DNA from 3 places in the Shumkonia mesophila genome. Region 1 is predicted to be linked to each of the others. Evidence: riboswitches for the same ligand, from Rfam matches in the RefSeq annotation. Region 1 holds a riboswitch; each other region holds the start of a gene.
The links. A riboswitch is a leader RNA that binds a small molecule or an ion and turns the genes downstream of it on or off. The one in region 1 is predicted to bind cobalamin.
Positions count from the first base shown of each region.

Region 2: linked by a shared signal. The riboswitch ahead of ODR01_RS10735 (ribonucleoside triphosphate reductase) and the one ahead of ODR01_RS15365 (TonB-dependent receptor) in region 1 are both predicted to bind cobalamin.
Region 3: linked by a shared signal. The riboswitch ahead of metE (5-methyltetrahydropteroyltriglutamate--homocysteine S-methyltransferase) and the one ahead of ODR01_RS15365 (TonB-dependent receptor) in region 1 are both predicted to bind cobalamin.

Region 1 is NZ_JAOTID010000009.1:65,961-71,739, forward strand. Features, by position in the region: gene ODR01_RS15350 (LacI family DNA-binding transcriptional regulator) at 401-1,435, shown strand; gene glxR (2-hydroxy-3-oxopropionate reductase) at 1,505-2,383, opposite strand; gene otnI (2-oxo-tetronate isomerase) at 2,420-3,199, opposite strand; cobalamin riboswitch at 3,428-3,642, shown strand; gene ODR01_RS15365 (TonB-dependent receptor) at 3,853-5,779, shown strand, end outside.
Region 2 is NZ_JAOTID010000005.1:191,627-197,405, forward strand. Features, by position in the region: gene ODR01_RS10725 (anaerobic ribonucleoside-triphosphate reductase activating protein) at 1-555, opposite strand, end outside; gene nrdD (anaerobic ribonucleoside-triphosphate reductase) at 556-750, opposite strand; gene ODR01_RS10735 (ribonucleoside triphosphate reductase) at 765-2,801, opposite strand; cobalamin riboswitch at 2,941-3,195, opposite strand; gene ODR01_RS10740 (DMT family transporter) at 3,235-4,131, opposite strand; gene ODR01_RS10745 (quinone-dependent dihydroorotate dehydrogenase) at 4,151-5,245, opposite strand; gene kduI (5-dehydro-4-deoxy-D-glucuronate isomerase) at 5,325-5,779, opposite strand, start outside.
Region 3 is NZ_JAOTID010000006.1:155,935-161,713, reverse strand. Features, by position in the region: gene rquA (rhodoquinone biosynthesis methyltransferase RquA) at 154-894, opposite strand; gene ODR01_RS12145 (glutamine amidotransferase) at 1,129-1,836, opposite strand; gene ODR01_RS12140 (NAD(P)-binding domain-containing protein) at 1,833-2,606, opposite strand; cobalamin riboswitch at 2,771-3,004, shown strand; gene metE (5-methyltetrahydropteroyltriglutamate--homocysteine S-methyltransferase) at 3,212-5,509, shown strand; gene ODR01_RS12130 (PepSY-associated TM helix domain-containing protein) at 5,648-5,779, shown strand, end outside.

The DNA of each region.
Region 1 (5,779 bases):
GGCCCAGTCCCTTTTTCCGCACGTTGGCGGTCTTGCTATCGTTGGCATCGGCATGAGGCATTTTGCCTGATGTCGAATGCCTCAAAATGATGTTTTTTCCTCTCGCTGATGTCAACATCGTTTTTTTGCCGTCCCGTTTCCGCCCTCTTGTCTTTTCAGTAAACGCCGGAAATTTTGGGTTATTGACCCGCCTGACCGGTCCCACCCAAAATGATGTTTTTGCCATCATTTTGAGGGTTTTCGACGTTGCCAGGAAACGTCGGGCGGCATAGGATAGACGTTCCGGGTAAGGCCTTCCGCCTTGACAGGAGAAGGATCTTTGCCGTTGATCACCAGGCTTTCAGGCAAGCGACGCGGGGGAAATCATGCCGGCACGCAAGGGGCCGCAGAGAGACGCAAGGTGAGACGGGTCGGCGTGCGGCTGGCCGACGTCGCCCGCGAGGCCGGCGTCAGCCTTGCCACCGTGGATCGGGTAGTCAACGAGCGCCCCGGCGTGCGGCGGCGCACCGCCGACCATATCTGGGACACCATCCAGCGCCTCGAGTCGACGCCGCTGCCGGGGCAATCGGCGGCGGGCCGGTGCCCGCTTCATTTCGACGTCGTCCTGCCGGCCGGCCACAACACCTTCATGCAGAACCTCGACGATCAGGTGGTGGCCCTCGGCCGCGAACTGTCGGCCCAGGACGCAACGGTGACCTGCCATCGGATCGAGGGGTTCAATCCGGCCGTTCTTGCCGCCACCCTCCTCGATCTTGGCGAGACGTCGAACGGCCTGGCCATCGCCGCCCTGGAAAATCCCGTCGTGCGCGAGGCGGTCAACCTGTTGGCCGAACGGGGGGTGCCGGTGGTCACCCTGGTGTGCGACCTGTCCAACGCCCGCACGGTGGGCTACGTCGGCCTCGACAACCGGGCCGCCGGGCGCACCGCCGGCTATCTGATGGGGCGTTTCGCCGGCGGCCGGGCCGGCCCGGTGGCGCTGATCGCCGGCAGCATCGGGCTCAGCTATCGCGACCATCAAGAACGCGAACTGGGCTTTCGCGACGCGCTGTACGAGCATTTCAGCAATCTGACCATCGCCGACCGCTTCGAGGACCTGGACGACTTCCAGAAGGGCCACGAGCAGACCAACATCATCCTCGACCGCTTCCCCGACCTGCTTGGCATCTACAACATCGGCGGCGGCACGCGGGGCATCGCCGCCGCCCTGAAGGAGCGCGGCGTCGCCGGCCGGGTCATCTTCATCGGCCACGACATCACCCGCTTCACCCGCCAGTTCCTGATCGACGGCGTCATGGACGCGGTGATCAACCAGGACGTCACCCACGAGGCGACGGCGGCGCTGCAGCATCTGCTGGCCTTCCACAACCGGCCGCTGCCCTCGCCGCGGCTGGGTGCGCCGCGCATCGAGATCTTCGTGCGCGAGAACATGCCGTAAGGCAATTCCCAAAAAGAAAGGGCCGGCGCCGCCCGCGGCGGTACCGGCCCCCGTTATGCGAGATTGGACTTAGGCGACGGTGTGATTGGCCAGCATCTCGAGAGCCTTGACCATGGCCGAATGATCCCAGGCCGAACCGCCGTTGGCGGCGCAGGCGTTGAACAGTTCCTGCGCCGTCGCCGTGTTGGGCAGCGACACGCCCAGCTTGCGGGCGGAAGAAAGGGCCAGGTTCAAGTCCTTCTGATGCAGCTCGATGCGGAAGCCCGGATCGAAGGTCCGCTTGACCATCCGGTCTCCATGGATCTCCAGGATCTTGGAGGATGCGAAACCGCCCATCAGGGCCTGGCGAACCTTGGCCGGATCGGCCCCCGCCTTGGAGGCGAACAGCAGCGCCTCGCCCACCGCCTCGATGGTCAACGCGACGATGATCTGGTTGGCCACCTTGCAGGTCTGGCCGTCGCCGTTGCCGCCGACCAGCGTGATGTTCTTGCCCATCAGGTCGAACAGCGGCTTGATCTTGTCGAACGTCGCCTGCTCGCCGCCCACCATGATGGTGAGGCTCGCCGCCTTGGCGCCGACCTCGCCGCCCGACACCGGGGCATCCAGGTACTGGGCGCCCAGCGCGTTGATCTTCTTGGCGAACTCCTTGGTCTCGACGGGGGCGATCGAGCTCATGTCGACGACGATCTTGCCCTTGAGGTTGGCCTCGGCCACCCCATTCTCGCCGAACAGTACCGCCGCCACATGCGGCGTGTCCGGAACCATGACGATGATCACGTCGCCGAAGGCGGCTGCTTCCTTCGACGAACCAACCTTCTTCGCCCCCTTGTCCAGAACCTCCTGGCGGATGGTCCCCACGTCGTAGACGACAACCTCGTGGCCCCCCTCCAGCAGGTGAACCGCCATCGGCGCGCCCATGATTCCGACCCCAATGAAACCGATCTTCATGGTCTTCTCCTTTTCCTTCAAATCCTGAGAAATGGCTTACTTCCTGTAGGGCGCGAACCAGCCGAGCCCGGCTTCGGTGCCGGCCGCCGGCACGTACTCGCAGCCGATCCAGCCGTCGTAGCCGGCCTCGTCGATGGCCTTGAACAGGAAGGGATAGTTGATCTCGCCGGTGCCCGGCTCGTGCCGGCCGGGGGTGTCTGCCAGCTGCATGTGGCCGATGACGCCGATGTTGGCCTTGATGGTGTTGGCCAGTTCGCCCTCCATGCGCTGCATGTGGTAGATGTCGTACTGCAGCTTGAGGTTCGGCGCCGCCACCTCGGCGATGATGTCGATCGCCTGCTTGGAATAGTTCAGATAGAAGCCCGGCATGTCGCGGAAGTTGATCGGCTCGATCACCAGCATCAGGCCGGCCTTGGCGGTTTCCGCCGCCGCGAACCTGATGTTGGCGACATAGGTGGCGCGCAACTTGTCCTCGGCGACGCCCTTCGGCTTGAGACCCGCCATGGCGTGCACGCGCGAGCACTTGAGCGCCTTGGCGTAGTCGATGGCCTTGCCAACCGAATCTTGGAACTCGCCGACCCGGTCGGGCAGGCATGCCAGGCCGCGTTCGCCCTTGGCCCAGTCGCCGGGCGGCATGTTGAACAGCACCTGGGTGAGCCCGTTCTCGGCCAGCTTGGCGGCCAGGTCGTCCTTGGCGTAGGCATAGGGAAACAGGTACTCGACCCCCTGGTAGCCGGCCTTGGCGGCGGCCTTGAAGCGATCGAGGAAATCGACCTCGTTGAACTGCATCGACAGGTTGGCGGCGAATTTCGGCATGGCACACTCCCTTGGGCTCCGACCCGATCCCGGATCGTCTCTCGCACCCCTCCTAATTCCTCGGAGAGCGGACGACAAGAACTCTCGCCTCGAAAACGTTTCGCCAGGAGAAAAAACACGAAAGATTCTGAAAGTCACCCGCCCCCAGGTATACCGGCCGGCGGCCCGGCGGGCAAACGATTGAGTGGCCCACCGGCTCTTGACGCAAAATCGCCGCTCCCTTAGCCTGGGAAAGTTCAAGGTGACGGTTTCATCCGCAAGCCTCGGCCGGCGGATGGAAAAAAGGGAACACGGTGCGATCCCAAATCGGATTCAGTCCGTGGCTGCCCCCGCAACTGTGAGCGGCGAGTCTGTGCCCCAAGAAGCCACTGGGAAACTGGGAAGGCGGGGCGCCAGGACAATGACCCGCAAGCCAGGAGACCTGCCGCCACCTGCGTCACCTACCAGTGGACGGGGTCTTTCCAGTGGTCCGGTATTCCGAGTGCGGTGACGCCGCTTTTTGGTGTGGCCGCATGGGAAAATCGGACCGCGGATCATGGATATCTTTCAGTCAAGACCCGTGAAGGGAACGCCGGACGCCAGGGGTGCGTGCCGGTTCCCGACGTCTTTCTCGTGCGTGCTTCTTTCCCTTTCCGTCGAAGGAGGCAGGACTCATGAGAAACTATCGAAATCGCTATCGAAACGCTGTTGAAACCTTGGTGCTCGCCGGCGCGCTTGCCGCCGCCGGCTTCGTCACTGCGGCCGCCCAGGAACCGGACGGCCAACTGGAGGAGGTGGTGGTCACCGCCAGCCGCTTGGGCGTCGGCCTGCCCGGCACCTCGACGACGGTGATCGAGGCCGAGGACATCGCCCGCTCGCCGGCCACCACGCTGCCCGACCTGTTGTCCCGCGAGGCGGGGGTGCAGAGCCGCGACTTCTACAGTGCGTCGGGCGCCGATTCGGCGGTCGACATCCGGGGCTTCGGCGCGACGGCGTCGTCGAACACCCTGGTCCTGGTCAACGGCCGCCGGCTGAATGACTTCGATCTGGCCGGCGTCGACTGGAGCAACATCCCGCTCGAAAGCATCGAGCGCATCGAGATCACGCGCGGCAACGCCGGCGCCGTGCTTTATGGCGACGGCGCGGTGGGCGGCGTCGTCAACATCGTCACCAAGACGGCGGTCCCGCAGGGCCCCTCGGGCAAGGTCAGCGCCAAATACGGCTCTTACCAGCACCGCGAGACCAACGTGTCGGCAACCCACGGCGCCGGCGACGTATCGCTCAGCGCCTATGGCACCCTCATCGACGCCCAGAACTATCGCGACAACAACGATCTGACCCAGCGCAACCTGGTCACCGAGGCAAGGCGACGCACCGACGAGGGCCAGGTCTACGTCAACCTGGGCGTCGACGATCAGCGCCTGGGCACACCGGGCGCCCGGCGGGTCACCCTGACCAGCACCCAGTTGGAACCCGAAAGCGTACGGCGCCAAGCCACCACGCCCGACGACTACACCCGGCAGAACGGCGTCGCGCTGACCGTCGGCGGCACCCGCCGGATCACCAAGAATGTCGAAGCCGTCCTCGATGCCGGCTACCGCATCAAGGACACCGAGGCGCGTACGGTCAGCAACTTCGGCCCGCAATTCGATGCCTACGTCGATACCGAGCTGGCGACCTTCTCGCTGACGCCCCGGCTCAATATCGACGCCGACCTGTGGCGGCGGCCGACCGACACCACCCTCGGCATCGACTACTACTACTCCGACTACAATTCGGACCGCCAGCTGTCCCCCGACGGCGCCGCCTATCACCGCTACGACGGCAAGCAGCACAGTGCCGCCCTTTATGCGCAGAACACGCTGGCTTTCTCCGACACGCTCGACCTGTCGGCCGGCGGCCGCGTCCAGTCCACCCGCTTCACCGCGGGAGACATCTACGATCCCAGCCTGCTGGCCTTTCCGGCCTTCGACGGTCATCGCGAGTCCTTGACCGACACCAGTAACGACTTCGCCCTGAATGCCGGCCTCGATTACCGGCTGACCGACAGCGTGGCCCTGTTCGGCCGTGTGGCCCGCAGCTTCCGGGCGCCGACCGTCGACGAACGCGTCGGTTCCGACCCCAGCCACAAGTCCTTCGTGCTCAAGACCCAGACATCGCGGGACGCCGAGGTCGGCACCCGGCTGAGCTTCGGCAAGGTCGAGGTACAATCCAGCGCCTACTACATGGCGCTGCGAGACGAGCTGCACTACGACCCCGACTCCGGCGTCAACAAGAACTTCGACCCGACCCGCCGCTACGGCGTCGAGAACAGCCTGGACTGGCGGGCCACCGAGACCGTCGGCGTCAAGGCCAACCTCACCTACACAAAGGCCGAGTTCACCGACGGCCCCTACAAGGGCAACACCGTGCCCCTGGTTTCGGACTGGACGGCCAGCACCAGCCTTTCCTGGGACATGGTCGAGAAGTACCTGACGGGCACGGCGACGGTCAGCTACTACAGTTCCCAGAACATGGAGAACGACGAGGCCAACTTTCAGCCGGAAATGCCCGGCTACACGCTCGTCGACCTGAAGCTGGGCGGCGAATACAACGCGCTGA
Region 2 (5,779 bases), on a different contig from region 1:
GCGGCCGGCCAGATCGTCGGCCAGCCGCAACAGGTCGTCGCGGCTTACCAGCCTCTCGTCGACGGTGGTGCGGACTTCGTAGGCGACGCCAGCGGCCTGTACCTCGGCCAGGCTGCGGGACGCCTTCTCGCCGTTGCCGGCGATGCCGGTGACCCCGGCGTAGGCGTCAAACGCCGTCTTGGCGTCGAATCCCACCCAGTCGAGATGGGGCAGCAGGTGCCGCAGGCGGGCGGGATGGCTTCCTCCGGTGTGCAGGGCGACGGAAAAGCCCATGGCCTTGATCCCCGCCACGGCGTCGACGACGGCGGCCTGCAGCAGCGGTTCGCCGCCGCTGACCACCACGGCATCGAGGAATCCCCGCCGTTTGCGCAGGAAGGCCCGGATGTCGCCCCAGGCAACGGGATGCTCCGCCTGCCGTTTCAGCAGGTGGGGGTTGTGGCAATAGGGGCAGCGCCACGGGCAACCCTGGCAGAACAGCACGGCCGCCAGACGGCCCGGATAGTCGATGGTGGTGAGCGGCGCCATTCCGCCCACCACCAGGTCGTCGGCCGCCATCTAGCGGTCGGCGGCGGGCGCCAGGCCGGGTTCCCGGAAGGGAAGACGTTCGGCCTGTTCGCTTTTCTTGCCCGGATTGAACTCGCTGATCGGGCGGTGATAGCCCATGACCCGGGTCCAGATCTCGCAGGGCTGGCGTTCCTCGTCGGCGAGGCGGATTTCGGAAGGGTGGAAATCAGGGGTGGAACCGTGCATCGGAAACTCCTCGATCAGGCGGCGGCCGCCTCGGCCCGCTTGCGGGCAAGGATGTCGGCGTCGCATTTGGGACAGAACTTCTGGGCGCCGGCCAAATAGCCGTGCACCGGGCAGATGGAGAAGGTGGGGGTGATCGTCACATAGGGGATGCGGAAGCGTTCCAGCACCCGGCGGACCAGGGTCTTGCAGGCTTCCGCGCTGGAAATCCGCTCGCCCATGTAGAGGTGCATGACGGTGCCGCCGGTGTAGCGCGCCTGCAGCGCCTCCTGGTGCTCGAGCGCCACGAAGGGGTCGTCGGTGAAGCCGACCGGCAATTGCGAGGAATTGGTGTAGTAAGGGGCCTCGGCCGTTCCCGCCTGCAGGATGTCGGGAAAGCGCTTGCGATCCTCGCGGGCCAGCCGATAGGTGGTGCCCTCGGCGGGCGTGGCTTCGAGGTTGTAAAGATGGCCGGTTTCCGCCTGAAAGCCGATCATCCGCTCGCGCACGTGGTCGAGCAGGCGGCAGGCCATGGCGTGGCCGAAATCGTCGGTGATGTCGTGGGCGCCGCCGGTGAAGTTGCGGATCATCTCGTTGATGCCGTTGACGCCGATGGTCGAGAAGTGGTTGCGCAGGTGGCCGAGGTAGCGCTTGGTATAGGGGAATAGCCCGGCGTCCAGGTGGCGCTGGATGACCTTGCGCTTGATTTCCAGGCTGGTGCGCGCCAGCGCCAGCAGCGTGTCGAGGCGGGCCAGGAGGCCCGCCTCGTCGTGTTTGAAGAGATAGCCCAGCCGGGCGCAATTGAGCGTGACGACGCCGATGGAACCGGTCTGCTCGGCCGATCCGAACAGGCCGTTGCCGCGCTTCATCAGCTCGCGGAGGTCGAGCTGAAGCCGGCAGCACATGGAGCGCACCATGCCCGGCTCCAGGTCCGAGTTGAGGAAGTTCTGGAAATAGGGCAGGCCGTATTTGGCCGTCATCTCGAACAGCCGCTCGGTATTGGGGCCGTCCCAGGGGAAATCCTTGGTGATGTTGTAGGTGGGAATCGGGAAGGTGAAGACGCGACCCTTGGCGTCGCCCTTCATCATCACCTCGATGTAGGCGCGGTTGATGAGGTCGAGTTCGGGCTGCAATTCGCCGTAGGTGAAGGGCATCTCGCGGCCGCCGATGACCGGGGCCTGCTCGCGCAGGTCCTCGGGTACCACCCAGTCGAGCGTGATGTTGGTGAACGGCGTCTGGGTGCCCCAGCGCGACGGCACATTGAGGTTGTAGATGAACTCCTGGATCGACTGGCGGACCTCGTCGTAGGAAAGGCCATCCTTGCGGATGAAGGGCGCCAGATAGGTGTCGAAGGAACTGAACGCCTGGGCGCCGGCCCACTCGTTTTGCAGGGTGCCCAGGAAGTTGACCATCTGGCCGACGGCGCTGGACAGATGCCGGGGTGGCCCCGCCTCGACCTTGCCGGGAACGCCGTTGAAGCCGTCGAGCAAAAGCGAGCGCAGCGACCAGCCGGCGCAATAGCCCGACAGCATGTCGAGGTCGTGGATGTGCAGGTCGCCGTCCCGATGCGCCGCCCCGACCTCGGGCGGGTAGACGTGGCTCAGCCAGTAGTTGGCGACCACCTTGCCCGACACGTTGAGGATCAGGCCGCCCAGGGAATAGCCCTGGTTGGCGTTGGCGCTGACCCGCCAGTCGGCGCGTTCCAGGTATTCGTTGATGGACGAGGCGACGTCGACCAGGGTCTGGCGGTCGCGGCGCAGCTTGCCGTGCTGCTCGCGATAGACGATGTAGGCCCGGGCCGTCCTGAAGTGGTTGGCGGAAATCAGGACCTGCTCGACGATGTCCTGGATCTGCTCGATGGCGGGGGCGCCGGCCTCGAAGCGGTGGCGCAGCACCTTCAGCACCTGGGCCGTCAGCAACCGGGCCTCCTCCTCGCCGAACTCGCCCGCGGCCTCGCCGGCGCGGCGCACCGCCGAGACGATGCGTTCGCCGTCGAACGGCACCACCCGACCGTCCCGCTTGATGACTTGGCCGGGGACGAAACGGGATGCGGCCAGCCGGTCTTTTTCGTTCATGGACATTCCCTTCCTTTCCGTCGCGGGTCGGCGACGGGAACGCGCGAAGGGAAGGGAAACGCGGGCGCGGCAAGGCGACGCCCACGGCTCCGTGGCCCCAGATCGCGAAGGCCCGAACGCCGAACCGCGCGATCGGTTGTCGCGGTTCATGTTCCCGGCAGGTTTTCGGACTTGGAGGCGATCCCCTGGCGCCGGATGATTCCGGACGCCCGGGGTGGGCCTCGAGCCGCGGCTTCCCGATCCGTCGATCAGTGCCTGCGGGGCCGAACGCTCGGCACCGCCTGCGGCTCTTGTTCCTCCTTACCGCTGCGCGTCAGTTCCGGATTCGCACCGGATTCCCTGTTGCCGTTCGCCACAATATCTTGCGTCGAACACCAGGAACTCGAACAGGCTATACCAAATATGGGACCCCGACAAGGCGTTAGGAGGGCTGTCAGGAAGGGCCACTTTCGGTACGGCGGCGATGCCGCTCGTGGCGCGAGATGAACAGGATGGTACCGACGATCAGGGCCATGCCGGCGAACGCCCAAAGATCTGGCAACTCGCCGAAGAACACCATGCCGAGCAGCACGGCGATGGGCAGCCGGGTGAAATCGACCGGCGTCACCGCCGTCGGGCTGCCGATGGCGTAGGCGCGGGCCTGGGTGACGAGGCCGAGGGCGCCGGTCAGCCCAAGGACGATCAGCCACGTCCATTCGACGGCGTTCGGCGTCTGCCAGGCCAGCACGGTCGAGGGCGCCGTGAACACGGCCCCGAAGAACTGGACGTAGAAGGCGAGCTTGGTGGGCGACTCGGTGGCCGATAAGCGCTTCACGTAGATCATGGCAAGCGACAACAGAAAAGCGCTGGCCAGCGCCGCCAGGGCCGGCAGGCTGATTTCGACGTCGGGGCGGGCGATGACCAGGATGCCTGCGAAGCCGATGACGGTGGCGATGCCGCGGGCCGGACCGGCGCGCTCGCCCAGCATCAGGTGCGACATGACGATCATCCACAGCGGCGTCGAAAAGGCGAGCGCGACGGCGTTGGCGAGCAGCATGTTGCTGACGGCGTAGATGTAAAGCACGAAGGCGCCGACACCCAGGATCGAGCGCCAGAAATGGGTGGCCAGGCGCTGGGTGGCGAGGCCGCGGAGGCCGTGGCGCAGCAGCCACGGCAGCATGACCAGGGCGCCCAGGGCCATGCGGAAGAAGACGATCTCGACCACCGGCAGGGTGCGGCCCAGGTACTTGCTGATGGCCGCCGTTCCCGTCAGCAGGACGGCGGTAGCCAGCATCCACAGGATGCCCTTGACGTTGTTCGAGAGAGGAGACGGGGCGGCGGAGAACGGCATGGGTGGGCCCCGGGGGCGGTTACGTGTGGGCGGTGCCGACCGCTTCGGCGATGGTCTTGAAACCGTCGCGGGCCAGCAGCCCGCACAGGCCCCGATTGATGCGCCCGACGACTCCCGGCCCCTCATAGACCAGGGCGGTCAGTAGTTGGACCAGCGAGGCACCCAGGCGGATCTTCTCGTAGGCCTGCTCGGCGGTGAACACGCCGCCGACGCCGACGATGCGGTAGCGCCGGGTGTCCATCCGCCTGTACATCTCGCGGATGGAAAAATTGATCAGCGACTCGACCGGATGACCGGAGACGGCGCCGGGCCACGATTCCCAGACCTCCCTCGGCGTCACCAGGTTGTCCGGTTTGCCGGCCGGCAGGTTGAACACGAACCCCGACACGAAATCGTGCCCCTCGGCCGCTTCGAGCAGCATCTCGATGCCGGGAATGCCGCTTTTTGGCGACACCTTGAGGAAGACCGGGCAGGGGATGCCGACTTCGCCAAGCGCCGCGAGGAAGCGTTCGACGTGCGGTTTGTCGGCGAAAAAGTCCCGGCCCATCTCGGTGTTGGGGCAACTGAGATTGAGGGTGAGATAGTCGGCGTCATCCTTGAACAGCCGGACGGAGCGCAGATAGTCGCCGATGATCGCGTCCTCGCCGTCCGGGCAGGCGCCGGCGCCGCGGTTCGTCTTGACGATGTTGACGCCGAGCGGCACCGCAAGACGGGCGGCGGCGACGCGCTTGGCGATGATGTCGGCGCCGTCGTTCTGCAAGCCGTAATGCACGACCAGGGCGCGGTCGGCGGGCAGGCGGAAAAGACGCGGCTTCGGATTGCCGGCCGAGGGATCGGCCGAGACGGAACCGATCTCGACGTGCCCGAAGCCGAGGCCGGCCAGCGCGCGAACCGCCTCGCCGCTTTTGTCATAGCCGGCGGCCAGCCCCAGCGGGTTGGCGAACGCGAGGCCGCAGACCTCGGTCTCCAGGGACGGGTCGGCAAAGCCGTACAGGGCGGAAAGAAGGCCCTGCGCCCATCCCACGCGGGCGGCCGTCTCGATCGAGGCGTGGTGCATGCGCTCAGCGTCGAACCGGAACAGAAGGGGCCGGACGGCGACGGAATAGAAACTCATCAGGGGGAACTGCCTGGCAGGGTCGGGGAGAGGCCGCCGGCCTCTCTCCGCCCGCGAGAAAGGAAAGATCGGAAACGGCCTACTTCAACGTCGTCATCGGCACGTGGTCCATGTCGTGGAACACCTGGTTCTCGCCGCACATGGCCCAGATGAAGGTATAGGCCTGCGAGCCGACGCCCGAATGGATCGACCAGCTGGGGCTGATCGCCGCCTGCTCGTTGCGCATGATGAGGTGCCGGGTTTCCGTGGGTTCGCCCATCATGTGGAAGACGACGGCGTCCTCGGGCATGTTGAAGTAGAAGTAGACCTCCATGCGCCGCTCGTGGGTATGGCAGGGCATGGTGTTCCACATGCTGCCCGGCTCCAGCTTCGTCAAACCCATCGACAGCTGGCAGGTCTTGAGCACCGCCGGATGCAGGTACTTGTAGATGGTCCTGACGTTGCCGGTTTCGGGCTTGCCCAGCTTCTCGGGCGAGGCGTCGGCGATGTTGATCTTGACCACCGGATAGGCGGTATGGGCCGGCGTGCAGGCGA
Region 3 (5,779 bases), on a different contig from region 1:
CACGCGGCACACCCCCTCCCCAACTCTCCCCCATCAAGGGGGATGGGAGAAGAGAGCGAGGTGGTACGGAAACATCCCTCCCCCCTTTGTGGGGGAGGGTAGGGAGGGGGGGCTGGCTTCCGGCGCGAAGCGCTTCCGTTGGAGCCGCCACCGTCAGGTACGGCGGCGGACGACGACTTTCTGGTAGATCCCGCCGAAGTATTTCCGCTTGTCCCACGACCAGGAGTCGCCATCCGATGCGAAGACCGAAATGGCGTGGCGCCACAGAGACAGCGCGAACGGTTCCAGGCAGGTGTTGACCACCTGCAAAAGATAGCGCAGCGGATGCAGCCGGTGGGGGTTGCCGTAGTCGACGAACACCGCCTTGCCGCCCGGCGCCACGCTGTTCAGCAGGGCGTCGACGATGGCGCGTTTCTTGCCGTCGGGCACCTCGTGCAGCAGGAAGAAGCAGAGCACCACGTCATAGGGGCCGCCGCCCGGCGCCGCGGCGTCGGCGTGGCGCACGTTGACGTGCGCCAAGTGGCCGATCTTGCGCCGGCAATGTTCGACCTGGATGGGCGCCACGTCGATGACGTCGAGGCTGCCGTGCGGGCCCACCCGCTCGGCCAGCCGCTTGACGAAATCGCCGTAGACATGGGCGGCCATCAGCACCTTCTGGCCGGGCTGGATTTCCTTGAGCGCGCCGCGCATGAGCCGCCGGGCGTTGCCGAACAGCAGAACGTCGACGACGATGGACCGGTCGAGCAGCTCGACGTTGGTCGGGGCCAGATAGGCCCAGGTGTACACCTCACTCAGATAAGCGGGCACGGCAACACCCTGGCTGGTGGATCGGTTGGGAATATCGACGAAGGTGTCGGAACGCGGGATATCTTTGGCCGCAACGGGGAAATTCACGCGGATCTCCATTCTTCTTGTTGGGCTTCTGTTTGGACCACCGTTGGCTCGGGGCCGCTTCCGAAAACCACCGGGGCGAACGGGGCGTGGTGATGTCCCGCGGCGGAAAAAACACTCGTCCATCCTCCCTGGATGGGCTGAACATTTCGTTAATCCACATAGCATGAACGGGGGCCGGCGCAAACCCCTATGGAAGCATGGGTATTATGCCGCCCGGTTATGCCTGTCCGGCCCTTAAAGGCCGGCGTCGTTCAACCATCGGCCGAAAATCGCCCCGGCCCGCGTGGCCAGCCCTGCCGCGAAGCGCTGGCTGTCGGTCCTGAGCGCGCCCACCGAAACTCCCGGCGTCGCCGCGATCTCGGCGGTATGGCCGACGTACCAGCTTTCCAGCCCCGCCGCCGTCGCCTCCACGTGGAACTGCAGGGCCAGGGCGTGGGCTCCCAGGCTGAAGGCCTGGTTGCGGCAGGCATCCGTTTCCGCCAGATGGACGGCGCCGGCCGGCAGGTCGAAGGTGTCGCCGTGCCAGTGCAAAACCTTAGCCTCCGCCTCGGCCAACGGCGCCAGACAGGATTGCCGCCCGGCCCCGGTCAGGCGAACGGGCGCCCAGCCGATCTCCTTCAGCCCTGAGGGAAAGACCCGGGCGCCGAGCGCGCGGGCCATCAACTGGCAACCCAGACAGATGCCCAGCGTCGGACGGCCCGCCGCCAGCCGGCGGGCGATCAGTTGGATCTCCGGCTCCAGGAAGGGATAGTCGGCGGTGTCGTAGACGCCGATGGGGCCGCCCAGGACCACCAGCAGGTCGGCGTCCACGGTATCCAGCGCGGCGAAATCGGCGGTCGGCGCCTCGGCGTAGGTAACGCCGAACCGGCGCCCAAGCAGCACGGGCTCCAGGCTGCCCAGGTCCTCGAACGCCACGTGGCGGAGGATGAGCGCCCGTTTCATGACGGCCTCTTGTAACGGGCCAGGATGGCGTCGAGCGCGCCATCGATGGGATCGAAACCGCCGCCTTCGCTCATCATGCGCAGGATCTGCTCGTTCATGCCGCCGGGCGTCGAGACCTCGTTGATGAGGGCGGGAAAGCCGTGCCTCTCGGCCTTGTCGGCATCGGTGGCGATGGTCTGGGCGATGGCGGTGGTGAAGCGGATGGCGGCCTTGGGTTCCACACCCTCCCTGGCCAGCCAGTCGGCGACCCGTCCCAGGAAGGCGAATTGCGAGGCGGCGATGGCGGTCACCGTGCACAAGGCGTCGAACTGGTGCTCGTCGTCGACCGGAACGACGTTGCCGATCCGCCCCAGCAGGGCGACGGCTTCGGCGTCGGAGGGATACACGGCGATGGGCCCGGTATGGCGGGCCACCGTCGGCTGCGGCACGGCGCGCACGATGCGCCCGGCCGGCTTGACCAGCCGCGCAAGGGTGGCGAGGGGGATGGCGGCGGCCAGGCTGATGACCTTGTGGTCGGGGCGGAAGCTGAGTGGCGAAATCACGGGTTCAACCTGCGGCGGACGCACCGCGATGAAGACCCAGTCGCTGCCGTCGATGACCGCCTGGTTGTCGGGGGCGACCTCGACTTGGGCAAATTCGGCGGCCAGCGCCGCCGCCTTCTCGGCATTGCGGGGCGAGATCAGCACCCGTTCGGGGGCCGGCGCGGCCGTGCACAATCCCCTGACCGTCGCCGCGGCGATGTTGCCGGTGCCGATGAAGCCGATGTGCATGAACGCCTCCCCCAATGCAGTCGCCGCGATCGATCATCGGCGCACATTAAGGTTGCGACGGACCCAATTCAACCGCTGCCGGCCGCATCGTCGGTTCGCAATTGAGAGTGAAAATCACATAAAGATATCTTTATATGAAGATTGACAAAGCGGGCTGATTTCGGATTAACTGAGGCCGTCGTGGTTCTCCGGGTTCTTTCGGGAATTTGGAGTGAAGAGGGAATTCGGTGCGCCGTCCGGTCCGCTCGTTGGATCGCATGGCAAAGCCGGGGCTGCCCCCGCAACTGTAAGCGGCGAGCCGCTGTCGAGACGTGTCACTGGCGCCATAAGGTGCCGGGAAGGCCAGACAGCGACGTTGACCCGTAAGCCAGGAAACCTGCCGCGACCTGTGAACGTCCTCGGGCGGGGTGTCCCGGTTGGCCGCTTGCGAAAGATGGCCCGGCGCCATCTGGGTGTCCTGCATGCGTCCGCTCGGTCCATGCCCCCATTGATGATGGGGTATTGAGACGATGTCGCCCTCTTCCCGGCGTGCCGAATCCGGTTCCCCGCCCGCTCACCCAGCTTCGCGTCCGATGTCGGGCGCGTGAACGCGAAAGGCAACGTCCATGTCCATCGTTACCAGCACCCTGGGGTTTCCGCGCATCGGCCCCCGCCGCGAACTGAAGACAGCCCTTGAAAGCCACTGGGCCGGAAAGAGCGGCGCCCGGGCGCTCCTCGATGACGCCGCCGGCTTGCGGGCGGCGGCCTGGGCGCGCCAGCTGGGAACGGGTGTCACCCACATCCCCAGCAACGACTTCTCGCTCTATGACCATGTGTTGGACACCAGCGTCATGCTCGGCGTCATTCCCTCCCTCTACGAATGGTGCGGCGGGCCGGTTTCGCCCGAGATCTATTTCGCGATGGCGCGCGGGACGCGCGGCCGGGCCGGCGGCGATCTTCCGGCCCTGGAGATGACCAAATGGTTCGACACCAACTACCACTACATGGTCCCGGAGTTCGCGCGCGGTCAGGCCTTCGCGCTGGCGTCGACCAAGGCGATCGACGAGTTTCTGGAGGCGAAGGCACTGGGCATCCATACGCGGCCAGTCCTGCTCGGCCCGGTCACCTATCTGCTGCTCGGCAAGAGCAAGGACGAAGGGCCCGACCCGCTTTCCTTGCTGCCCGGCCTGCTGCCGGTCTATGCCGAGGTGCTGAAGTGCCTCGCCGGGGCGGGGGCCGAGTGGGTACAGATCGACGAGCCATGCCTGGTACTCGATCTGGCCGACGCCCAGCGGGATGCCCTGGCCCATGCCTACAAGGTTCTGGCGGCGGCGGCGCCAGACCTGAAGCTTCTGCTCACCACCTATTTTGGTGGACTGGGCGACAATCTTGATACCGCGCTCGGGCTTCCCGTGGCCGGCCTTCATCTCGACCTGGTGCGGGCGCCCGCCCAGCTCGACGATGTCCTCTCCCGGGCGCCGGCCGGTCTCGTCCTGTCGCTCGGCGTCGTCGACGGCCGCAACGTCTGGCGGGCCAATCTGCCGGCAATCCTCGATCGCATCGAGCCCGTTGCCGCGCGACTGGGCACCGATCGCCTGATGGTCGGTCCGTCCTGCTCGCTGCTGCACGTGCCGATCGACCTCGACCTCGAAACCGCTCTCGATCCCGATCTCAGAAGCTGGCTGGCCTTCGCGGTTCAGAAAGTGGGCGAGATCGCGATCCTCGGGCGCGCCATCGACCGGGGGCGCAACGCGGTGGCCGACGAACTGGAGGCCTCGGCCGCGGCGGCGATGACGCGCCAGGCCTCGTCCAAAATCCACGACCGAAAGGTCAAGGCGCGCCTCGATGCGGTGACGCCGGACATGACGCGCCGCCAGAAGCCCTTTCCCGCTCGCCGGCCGCTGCAACGGGATCGCCTGGCATTGCCGGCCTTCCCGACCACGACGATCGGCTCCTTCCCGCAGACCGAGGAGGTGCGCAAGGCCAGGGCCGCCCATGCCAAGGGGACGCTCGGCGATTCCGACTACCGGGCCTTTCTGCGCAAGGAGACCGAGACGGCGGTGCGCTGGCAGGAAGACGTCGGCATCGACGTCCTCGTCCATGGCGAATTCGAGCGCAACGACATGGTGCAGTATTTCGGCGAACAGCTTTCCGGTTACGCCTTCACCCGGCACGGCTGGGTGCAGAGCTATGGATCGCGCTATGTCCGCCCGCCGATCATCTTCGGCGACGTCTCGCGGCCGCGGCCGATGACCGTGGAATGGTCGGCCTATGCGCAATCGCTGACGGCCAAGCCCATGAAGGGCATGCTGACCGGGCCGGTCACCATGCTGCAATGGTCGTTCGTGCGCGACGACCAGCCCCGCGAGCGGACCTGCCGCCAGATCGCCCTGGCGTTGCGTGACGAGGTGATCGACATCGAGAAGGCCGGCATCCCTATCGTTCAGATCGACGAGCCCGCCATCCGCGAGGGGCTGCCGCTGCGCCGCGCCGATTGGCGGGCCTATCTCGACTGGGCGGTGGCGTGTTTCCGCCTTACGGCGTGCGGCGTCGCCGATGCCACCCAGATCCACACCCACATGTGCTACTCGGAGTTCAACGACATCATCGATTCCATCGGCGCCATGGACGCCGACGTCATTTCCATCGAGACCGCGCGCTCGAAGATGGAGCTTTTGGAGGCGTTCGCGACCTACCGCTACCCGAACGACATCGGGCCGGGCGTCTACGACATCCACACCCCGCGCTGTCCGTCTATCGACGAGATGACAGCTTTGCTCGCCAAGGCCGCCGAGCGTCTGGCGCCCGATCAGATCTGGGTCAATCCCGACTGCGGCCTGAAAACCCGCAAGTGGGAGGAAGTCCGTCCCGCCCTGGTCAACATGGTCGAGGCGGCGCGCCGGATGAGGCTTGCTTCGCGGTAAGCTCCGAGCAGGGCGACGGCTTCGGCGTCGGAGGGGGTAGTCCGTCGGATACATTCGGTTACAAACCGGACATCATCCGGAAACGAATGAAAGCTATTCCTATCTCGACGCGACCCCAAGTCCTTGGGAGGGAGACTCATGAAGGCGTGGTTCTTGAAGCTTCATCGTTGGCTGGCGCTCATCTTCACGGCCCCGCTGGCCGTGGTGATCGTCACCGGGCTGGTTCTGTCGTTCGAGCCGTGGCTGGTGACCGGCGCCATCGTGCCGGAC